4 regions of the Pantoea trifolii genome follow, and region 4 is predicted to be linked to each of the others. Evidence: predicted binding sites of a transcription regulator. Region 4 holds the regulator's gene; each other region holds the start of a gene.
What was found. Region 4 encodes Fur, which represses iron uptake genes when iron is present. Its sites were predicted from a motif close to ATAATAATGAGAACNACTATCAA; they were not measured.
Positions count from the first base shown of each region.

Region 1: a site for Fur is predicted at 1,203-1,225, ahead of fes (enterochelin esterase). Genes of this name have one in related genera too.
Region 2: a site for Fur is predicted at 1,125-1,147, ahead of NQH49_RS15850 (TonB-dependent receptor domain-containing protein). Genes of this name have one in related genera too.
Region 3: a site for Fur is predicted at 807-829, ahead of fepB (Fe2+-enterobactin ABC transporter substrate-binding protein). Genes of this name have one in related genera too.

Region 1 is NZ_JANIET010000002.1:149,077-151,282, forward strand. It holds gene fes (enterochelin esterase) at 1-1,145, opposite strand, end outside; gene NQH49_RS20055 (TonB-dependent siderophore receptor) at 1,424-2,206, shown strand, end outside.
Region 2 is NZ_JANIET010000001.1:3,441,034-3,443,239, forward strand. It holds gene NQH49_RS15850 (TonB-dependent receptor domain-containing protein) at 1-995, opposite strand, end outside; gene NQH49_RS15855 (Rdx family protein) at 1,217-1,504, shown strand; gene NQH49_RS15860 (PadR family transcriptional regulator) at 1,564-2,103, opposite strand; gene NQH49_RS15865 (siderophore-interacting protein) at 2,193-2,206, opposite strand, start outside.
Region 3 is NZ_JANIET010000002.1:137,072-139,277, forward strand. It holds gene NQH49_RS20025 (ABC transporter substrate-binding protein) at 1-660, shown strand, start outside; gene fepB (Fe2+-enterobactin ABC transporter substrate-binding protein) at 852-1,802, shown strand; gene entS (enterobactin transporter EntS) at 1,799-2,206, opposite strand, start outside.
Region 4 is NZ_JANIET010000001.1:1,251,438-1,253,643, forward strand. It holds gene glnS (glutamine--tRNA ligase) at 1-404, shown strand, start outside; gene NQH49_RS05745 (hypothetical protein) at 639-1,034, shown strand; gene fur (ferric iron uptake transcriptional regulator) at 1,093-1,542, opposite strand; gene fldA (flavodoxin FldA) at 1,897-2,206, opposite strand, start outside.

The DNA of each region.
Region 1 (2,206 bases), on a different contig from region 4:
AAAATCTTCAGCTTGCCCGGCGGTAAATCGCCCTGTTGCAGCCGTTCCAGTATCAAACCCGGCGCGTGCTGCTCGCGGTTGGCGTAGTCGCGGATGTATTGCAGATGCGGCCACCAGAAGGAGCCGGATTGCGTGAGAATGCGGCCAAAACGCTGCGGCCAGTGCAAACCCGCATACAACGCGGCAAGTCCGCCATAGCTTTGTCCGGCCACCAGCGTGCGATCGGCGTCGCCGCTGAACGCTGCGTGCTGGCGTGCCAGCGGTAACAGTTCCTGCTGCACCGCCTGCCAGAAGGTTTCATTGCACGGCAATTCGGCTTCGCGATGCTGGCTATCGATGACATCGATAAACAGCCAACAGGCGGGCGGAAGTTCGCCATCGGCGGTGACCTGATCCAGCGCGCTGAAAATCGGTTGGCCGTACACCCAGTTTTGTCCGTCGAGTAGGATCGCCAGCGGACGCTGTTCGGGCTGAGTTGTTGTGCCGGTGCTGTAGAGCCAGACGTTACGCGTGACGTTGAGCAACGTGCTGTGCCACTGCAGGGTTTGCAGCGTATCTGGCCAGGTTTCCGCCATGCCGGCATCCAGCGCGCGCCAGGCGGATTGATCCGGCGCATCCGGCATGTGCGCATTGCTTAAGGCAAAACGGCGGCTGCTGAGAAACGGCGGCGTGGGATTGAATTTGTCGGGGATCGCCAGCGGCATCAGCGAGATCCACCACTTGCGCTGTAGCGCGCGACAGGCGGCATCGTCGCCACAAAACTGCGGCGGCAACTGCTGTGCGGTGGCGGGAATCAGGCTGTAACTGCCGCGCCAATCAGATTCAATGGCGGTCAACCAATGCCAGACGTTGCTGTCGCCCACGCGAACCAGACTTTCTGGCGCTTCGCTGTGGTGATCGGTGACGCCGTTAATATCGACGTAAACCCGTTCGGTGGAAGAAACTGCGGAATGTCCTTCGGGATCGCGCCAGAAGAAGTGCATGGTCGTTTGGCCATTTTCGTCACGCTCAACCAGCGGCGTACCGACCGCATAAAGCCGCTGCCACCAGCCTTCGCTACCCAAATCCGCCTGCTGCAACCATTGCGCAACTGTCCCGGCGGGCAACCACGTCTGCGTCGTTTTTTCTGCGCTTGTTAGAAACATCCTGCAACCCATCTCCACATTTTGTTCACTGTCTTTACTTAACCAAAGCTAATGCAAATGCTATTGATAACGATTTACATTTGCAATATGATTTTTCGCGCCTAATAAACCTTCGGATTATCAGTGGATTATTTTGTGAAGGACGTCACGCAGGGAGATTAGGACCGTAAATAACGCAAGCGAGTAATATTTCAATCCGTTACAGCCATTGTCGTTGGGCGAGGGCGACTGAACGGATTATTTCATCTACAAGGCAGTTTGAAATAGAGATGGCAACTATGTCCGTTAAAGCAAGAAATTCAGCAATACCTGCTGTGGCACGTCAATTCAGACTTAATCCTCTGTACCTTTCTCTGGCCTCAATTCTGTTGGTGGCACCGGCTGCCTTCAGCGTGGCCGCCGAAGAGACCCTTACCGTAAACGCCGACACGCGTGAAAGCGTGACCTCGCCGCTGCAAGGTTATGTGGCGAAAGAGAGCGCGGCGGGCACCAAAACGTCCACGCCTCTGCGCAAAACCCCGCAATCCATTTCGGTGATTACCCGTGAGCAGATGGACGATCAAGCCGCGGCTTCTGTTGCCGATGCGTTGAGCTACAGCAGCGGCGTGCTGACCAACTATCGCGGTAACTCCAACCGAAACGATGAGATCATCGCGCGCGGTTTCCGCTATGCGCCGAAATTCCTCGATGGCCTGAGCTACGGTTTATCCGGCCAGGCGGGCGCAGCGGGGCAGATCGATCCTTGGTTGCTGGAGCGCGTAGAGATGATCCACGGCCCAGCATCTGTGCTGTATGGCCAGGTGAATCCAGGCGGCATTGTGGCGATGACCAGCAAGCGCCCAACCGCGCAGAGCATTCACAAAGTACAGCTCAGCACCGGCAACCAGCATTTGGGTGAAGCGGCGTTTGATTTCGGCGGCAAGCTGAATGATGACAACACGCTGTTCTACCGCCTGAACGGTATCGCCAGCACCAAACATGAGTTCGTGAAGGACAATAAACAGCAGCGTATGGCGATTGCGCCAGCGATGACCTGGCTGCCAAACGCGGATACCAGCTTT
Region 2 (2,206 bases), 2.2 Mb from region 4:
TGCGTTTGCTGCCAGTAAAGGCGTGTGGTCAGCGTATCGATAAAGTCGTTGTACGGCGTCCACTCATCCGCCAGATTGATACCCCAGCGGCGCGTATCACTCTGCTGCTGCGCGGTGCCCCAAACCGTGTTGCCGCTGGTGTCCCAGGTATCGTAATGGCTGTGATTGGTTTTGTGATAGTAATCGAAAGTAGCGCTCAGCTTGTGCTGATCGTTCGGCTGCCAGATGCCGGACGTCATAAAGGCGTCAGAGTGCCAGTTGGCCGGATAAGCATCGATCACGCCGCTGTTGTTCTCGGTTTCCTGACCGTCGCGACGGCTGTAAACAAACAGGCCGCGTAGCTCATCATCGCCGGCGGCGGCGGTGATGCCGTTGTGCCAGCTACGATTCGATGAGTCGTAACCGCTCTGATAACCGAAGTAGGTTTTTTTGTCGCTGCTAAGGTAATCGTCGGCGCTTTTGTTATGGAATGAGACGTTACCGCCAATCGAGGTATTCGGTTGATCCACCGCCGTGGCGCCCTTCTCGATATCAACGCTGCCGAACATGTAGGGATCGATGTAATCACGGCCAATTCCAAAGGTGTTGTTGCCGGTTCGGCTGACGTAAGGACGGCCGGTGGCATCTGGAATCGGAATGCCGTCGATATCCATGCCGACGCGGTTACTCTCCAGACCACGAATGTTGTAACCGGTATAGCCCGCGCGGTCGAAACCGCTTTTGCCGGCCGAGGATCCGCCGCTGGATCCGGTGGCGCTGATCAGCGGCTCATAACGCATGATCGAACCGAAATCATTCGCACCGCGTTTTTGCAGCTCTTGTGCCGTGATGGTGGTTTTATTGCCGGCCTGCTGTTTTGGCGCGGTGACGGTGAGAACCGGTTCATTGCTGGTACTGTCGCTGGCGGCAAAACTGCAAGCGGCATGAATGGCTGAAGATAAGATGGCAACTTTGAAAAGACGTTGCTGGGCCGTTCCCTGAAAGAGTGAAGACATGCGCGAAATACCTGGTTAATTGTTAGTATTCGCTCACTTGCTTGCTGCCTGAAAGTACGGGCTTGGGTTAAAAGACCGTAAAAAAATATGGACTTATTTTATGTAATAAATGATGTCGACAGGAATGTAATGCAAGTGGTAATCATTATCAACTAGCAGTAAGCTAAGATGTATCTTGGACCGCACATTTTGTTAACTTATATATCTAAAAGAGACAGGTTATGTCACAGAAACCAGCGATTACCATTCATTACTGCACACAATGTAACTGGCTGCTGCGTTCCGCCTGGATGGCGCAGGAGTTGCTGCATACGTTTGCCGAGGATTTAAGTGCGGTAACGCTACAACCGGGAACCGGCGGCGTATTTGAGATCACCATTGATGGTCAGGTGATTTGGGAGCGTAAGCAGGAAGGCGGATTTCCGGATGCGGCCGCGCTGAAGCAGCGCGTACGCGATGTTTGCTGGCCGGATCGCGCGTTGGGGCATGTGGATAAGAAGAAGAGTTGATTTTGGTTGGTGCGATTTTCTGGACGGTCGCCATGAATGGCGACCCTACGTTCGTAATGCTAACTTTTGGCGATTTTTTCCGCCGCTTCGTGCAGCGCGCTAATGACTATCTCCAGCGCCTCATCCGAAATATCTTCCTGCGCCAGACGATGATTCAAGGTGTGTTTGATCAGGTGAATCGCCTGCTCAACCTGCGGAATGCTGCGGTTATTCACCAGAATCGCCAGTGAGGTTAAGCGCTCGATAATCGCATCCACATTGTCACGATTCTCTGCCAGCAGCGCCACGCCGCTCTCATTCAGTGCATAGGCTTTGCGTGATGCCTGCGCATCGACCACGCGAATCGCATCCATCTCTTCGAGCAGCGTCAGGTTGGGATAAATAATGCCGGGACTCGGGGAATATTCCCCTTTGGAGAGCTCTTCAACCGATTTGATCAGCTCATAACCGTGCGCAGAACTGTTGGCCAGAAAGTGCAGCATTAACAGGCGGATATCGCTGGCATCCAGCATCCGCTCCCGACGCTTCTTACGTGCGCCTGCACAGACGGTACGCTGTGCGTGATCGGATTGCCATGGAAAATCCCGCTGCTGTTTCATTGCCTTCCTGAGCGCTAATTAAGGGAGGTTGATAGTAGTCTGCCACCTGGCAAAATTCAACACAGGCGGCAGCGCGCGCAGCATTACCGTTATTTCTGATGCC
Region 3 (2,206 bases), on a different contig from region 4:
GATAAAGAGGTGCCGGTGATCCGCGTCGGCACGTTGATTAATCAGCCGCTGAATACGCTGACCACGGTGTCAGGCGATATCCACTCGCTGAAAGATTTCGCGGGCAAAACCATCGGTTATGCGGTGCCGGGCACCGAAGATGTGGCGATTCGCAATATGCTGAAATCACAGGGCGTTGATGCTGACTCGGTGAAGCTTATCAACCTGAATATGGATGGCACCTCCGCGCTCCTTACGCACAAGATTGATGGCGCGATGACCATCTTCCGCAACTACGAGCTGCTGGACCTGAAAGACAAAGGTGCCAAGCCAACGGTGTTTAAACCGGAAGATTATGGCGTGCCTGCTTATGATGAGCTGATCATTGTGGCAAACCAGAAAACTGCCGCGCAGGATAGACGCATTCCGGCGTTTTTAAGTGGTCTGGATGCCGGTGTGGCGTGGCTGCGTGCACATCCGCAGGAAGCGTGGCAGGCGTTTATTAAGCAATATCCCGAGCTGAATACGCCGCTCAATCACGAGGCGTGGCAGGCAACGCTGCCGTATTTCGCCGCGCACAGTGCGGAGTTTGATCAGGCGCGCTATCAGGCGTTTGGTGAATATATGAAGGCCAATGGCGTGATTAAAGTTGTGGCACCTATGGCGCGATATTCGTTGTAGGTTGGTGCGTTGTCCCTCACCCCAACCCTCTCCCGCGCGCGGGAGAGGGAGCTGACCGCGCCCACCTCCACATTCCCTCTCCCGCCTGCGGGAGAGGGCCAGGGTGAGGGAAACCACGCACAATTCCCTTGCACCCGCACTTATTTTTGATAATGATATTTATTCTCAACTATCAAGTGATGGACAACCTGATGCGTTTCCCCGCTCTTTCTCTGCTACTTAGCCTGTTTTTCATTTGCACCCATGTACATGCCGACGCCGCCTGGCCGCGCACTCTCGCCACACCTAAAGGCCCGTTCACTCTCCAACAGCCGCCGCAGCGTATTGTCTCTACCAGCGTGACGTTGAGTGGCACTTTGCTGGCGATTAACGCGCCGCTGGTGGGATCCGGGGCTACCAGTCGCAGCAGCAGCGTGTCGGATGCGCAGGGTTTTTTCACGCAATGGAGCGCAGTGGCAAAAGCGCGACAGGTTAAGCCGCTCTATATCTCGCAGCCGAATGCCGAAGCGATTGCCGCCGAAGCGCCAGATTTGATCGTGATGGCTGCCACCGGCGGCGATTCGGCGCTACGCTTGTACGATCAGCTGCAAACCATCGCTCCGGTGTTAGTGATCGACTACGGCGACAAGAGCTGGCAGGCATTGACCTTGCAGCTGGGCGAGATTACCGGCCATGAAGCCGATGCTAAAAAGGTGATTGCAGCGTTCGACCAACGGGTAGACGCGGTGCGTCACAAGATCACGCTGCCGCCGCAGCCGACCTCTGCGCTGGTCTATTACGAAGATGGACGCGGAATGAACTTGTGGACGCCAGCATCGGCGCAGGGCGAGCTGTTGCAGGATTTGGGCTTCACGCTGGCCGCGCCGCCCGCCAGTTTTCAGGGCAGCACCAGCATGGGCAAGCGCAATGACATTATTCAGCTGAACGGCGAAAACATGGCCGATGGTATTACCGGCAACACGCTGTTACTGTTCGCCGCCGATGAAAAAACCGTGCCGCAGGTGGCGAAGAATCCGTTCCTCGCCCATCTGCCTGCAGTACAGCAGCACGACATCTTTGCCGTAGGTAACGACACCTTCCGCCTCGATTACTACAGCGCCAGCAATATGCTCAGCAGCATCGAGCGGCAGTTTAGCCGTTAAGCATCGGCGGTGGCGGGTTGTGGCGCGTCCGGTTGTTCACCGAGGCGCGCCGAGCGCAGACCGCGCGCCGCCAGCGACAGCAGCACCAGCAATCCCGCCGCCAATCCGCCAAACCACAGTACGCTGCTCAGCGGTGCCAGCGCGCGAGCCAGCGCACCTAAACCTAATGCACCAACGGAATCGCCGGTGACATCCTGCGCGGTACCGAGGCTGTTGACGCGTCCCAGCAGCGCATCCGGCGTGTGATGCTGCGTCAGCATAAACTGCAACAGCGAGGCGATGGCGTTGCTGTAGCCGTAACACACCAGCGCCAGCAGCGCGGGCAGAAGATGGCTAAAAAGGCCGAGCGAGGCGATGCAGGCAAACGCCAGCAGCGCACAGCCAATCAGCACGAATCCCGGACG
Region 4 (2,206 bases):
AGCGAGTAGCGAAGGATGATGAGGGCAATATCACTTGCATCTATTGTACCTGCGACGTTGATACGCTGAGCAAAGATCCGGCCGATGGCCGCAAAGTGAAAGGCGTTATCCATTGGGTTTCTGCGATTCACGCGCTGCCAGCGGAATTCCGCCTGTACGATCGTCTTTTCAGTGTGCCAAATCCGGGCGCGGCGGAGGATTTCCTCACCACCATCAACCCGAACTCACTGGAAATCAAACAGGGCTTCGTGGAGCCAGGTTTGCGTGCAGCCGATCCAATGGCGCCGTACCAGTTTGAACGTGAAGGCTATTTCTGTGCGGATAGCGTCTATTCACAGCCATCCAAACTGGTGTTTAACCGCACCGTTGGTTTACGTGATACCTGGGCAAAAATCGGCGATTAATATTTTTGTCGCAAGCACGATATGATCATGAAAGGGCGAGCAATCGCCCTTTTTTATTGTCTCGATTTAACCAGATACGACCTTTTATGCTGCTCCCTGCAATTAGCCATTAATTCCTTATTTGCGACTATTCTGACTTTAGCAAAATTAAACCATTTGCCAGTGTGAAAAACTTTTTTTCAGGTAGGCTATGCGCTCTCAGCCGTTGCTCTGCGGGTAATCAAAGGATAAAAAATGACAAGTCTCGCCCTGGAAGCCAAACATAGCGTGGTGGTTTTACATCAGCTTATCGAACGTATTTTTAATCAGGCAGAAGGCAGTGATGACAGCATTGATCTGTTCTTGTCGTACTTTCATCCCGACTTCAAAATGGTCACGCCACAGGGTAAACAGCTTGATCTTAATGAGATGGAAACACTGTTTCGCCAGTTGCAGGGACAGCGTGAAGGGATGCGAATTGCCACCAGTGAGCACGCCATCATTTCGCAGCAAAGTGAGGAAGTCACGATTCAGTATCGTGAATTGCAGATGATGAATGGCACCAATCAGAGCCGCATTTCTCTGGCGGTGCTGGATTGCAGCACCGCCATTCCGCGCTGGCGCTACTTGCAGGAAACGCTCGTTGCCTGATTTCAGATATAAAAAAACCGGCTTAAGCCGGTTTTTTTATACTGCATAGCACACTCAATTACTTATCGTGGAGCGTATCGTCTTCGCGGCAGTCTCCCAGAGCACAGTGACCATACAGGTACAGGCTGTGGTTGCTAAGCTTGATGCCGTGGCGAGTAGCAATTTCACGCTGACGCGTTTCGATTGATTCATCGCTGAATTCGATAACTTTGCCACAATCCAGGCAGATCAAATGATCGTGATGATGTTGCTGAGTCAGTTCGAAGACAGACTTACCGCCTTCAAAGTTATGACGGGTTACGATGCCCGCGTCGTCAAACTGGTTAAGAACGCGATAAACCGTTGCCAGACCAATCTCTTCGCCCATATCGATCAGGCGCTTATACAAATCTTCCGCACTGACGTGATGGGACTCGGGGCCGGGTCCCTGAAGCACTTCCAGAATTTTCAGTCTGGGTAGCGTGACTTTCAGGCCAGCCTTCTTCAATGCGGAGTTGTTGTCAGTCATGCGGATATTGTCCTGTTACTTTGCTAGTCACTTGCGGCGCAGGGGCCTTGAATGTTTAGGTCAACGCGCATTCTCATTTGCGTCTCATTATAGAACTCAAGCAGTGAAATGAAAACCAAGGCAACGTCCTTAATCACCAAAGGTTGTAAGGATAACGTCACTAATGTCTTCAGGACGCTTGGGTTTTGGATTCCATTTCACTCAGCCTCATTCTACTGCCAGAGGAATAAGCGGATGACCATTGCGGGTATTCTACAGATTTGCGGGGAAAAGTTAAAAAACCGTAGCTATTATTTTTATAGGAAATTCCGTTGCCCGATGTGAGGCAGCGCGCACATCGGGCAGAGCAGGGAATTAAGCTTCAATAATCTCTTTCAGCTGCAACTCGTCGAAGATCTGCTTCACCCATTTCTCAACACGTTCGTTGGTCAATTCTGGTTGACGATCTTCATCAATTGCCAGACCGAGGAAGTTTTTGTCATCGGCGAGGCCTTTAGAGGCTTCGAAGTGATAGCCTTCGGTTGGCCAGTGACCCACAATCACCGCACCGTTAGGCTCGATGATGTCACGGATGGTGCCCATCGCGTCACAGAAGTATTCGGCGTAATCCTCCTGATCGCCACAACCAAACAGCGCTACCAGCTTGCCATTGAAATCAATCTCT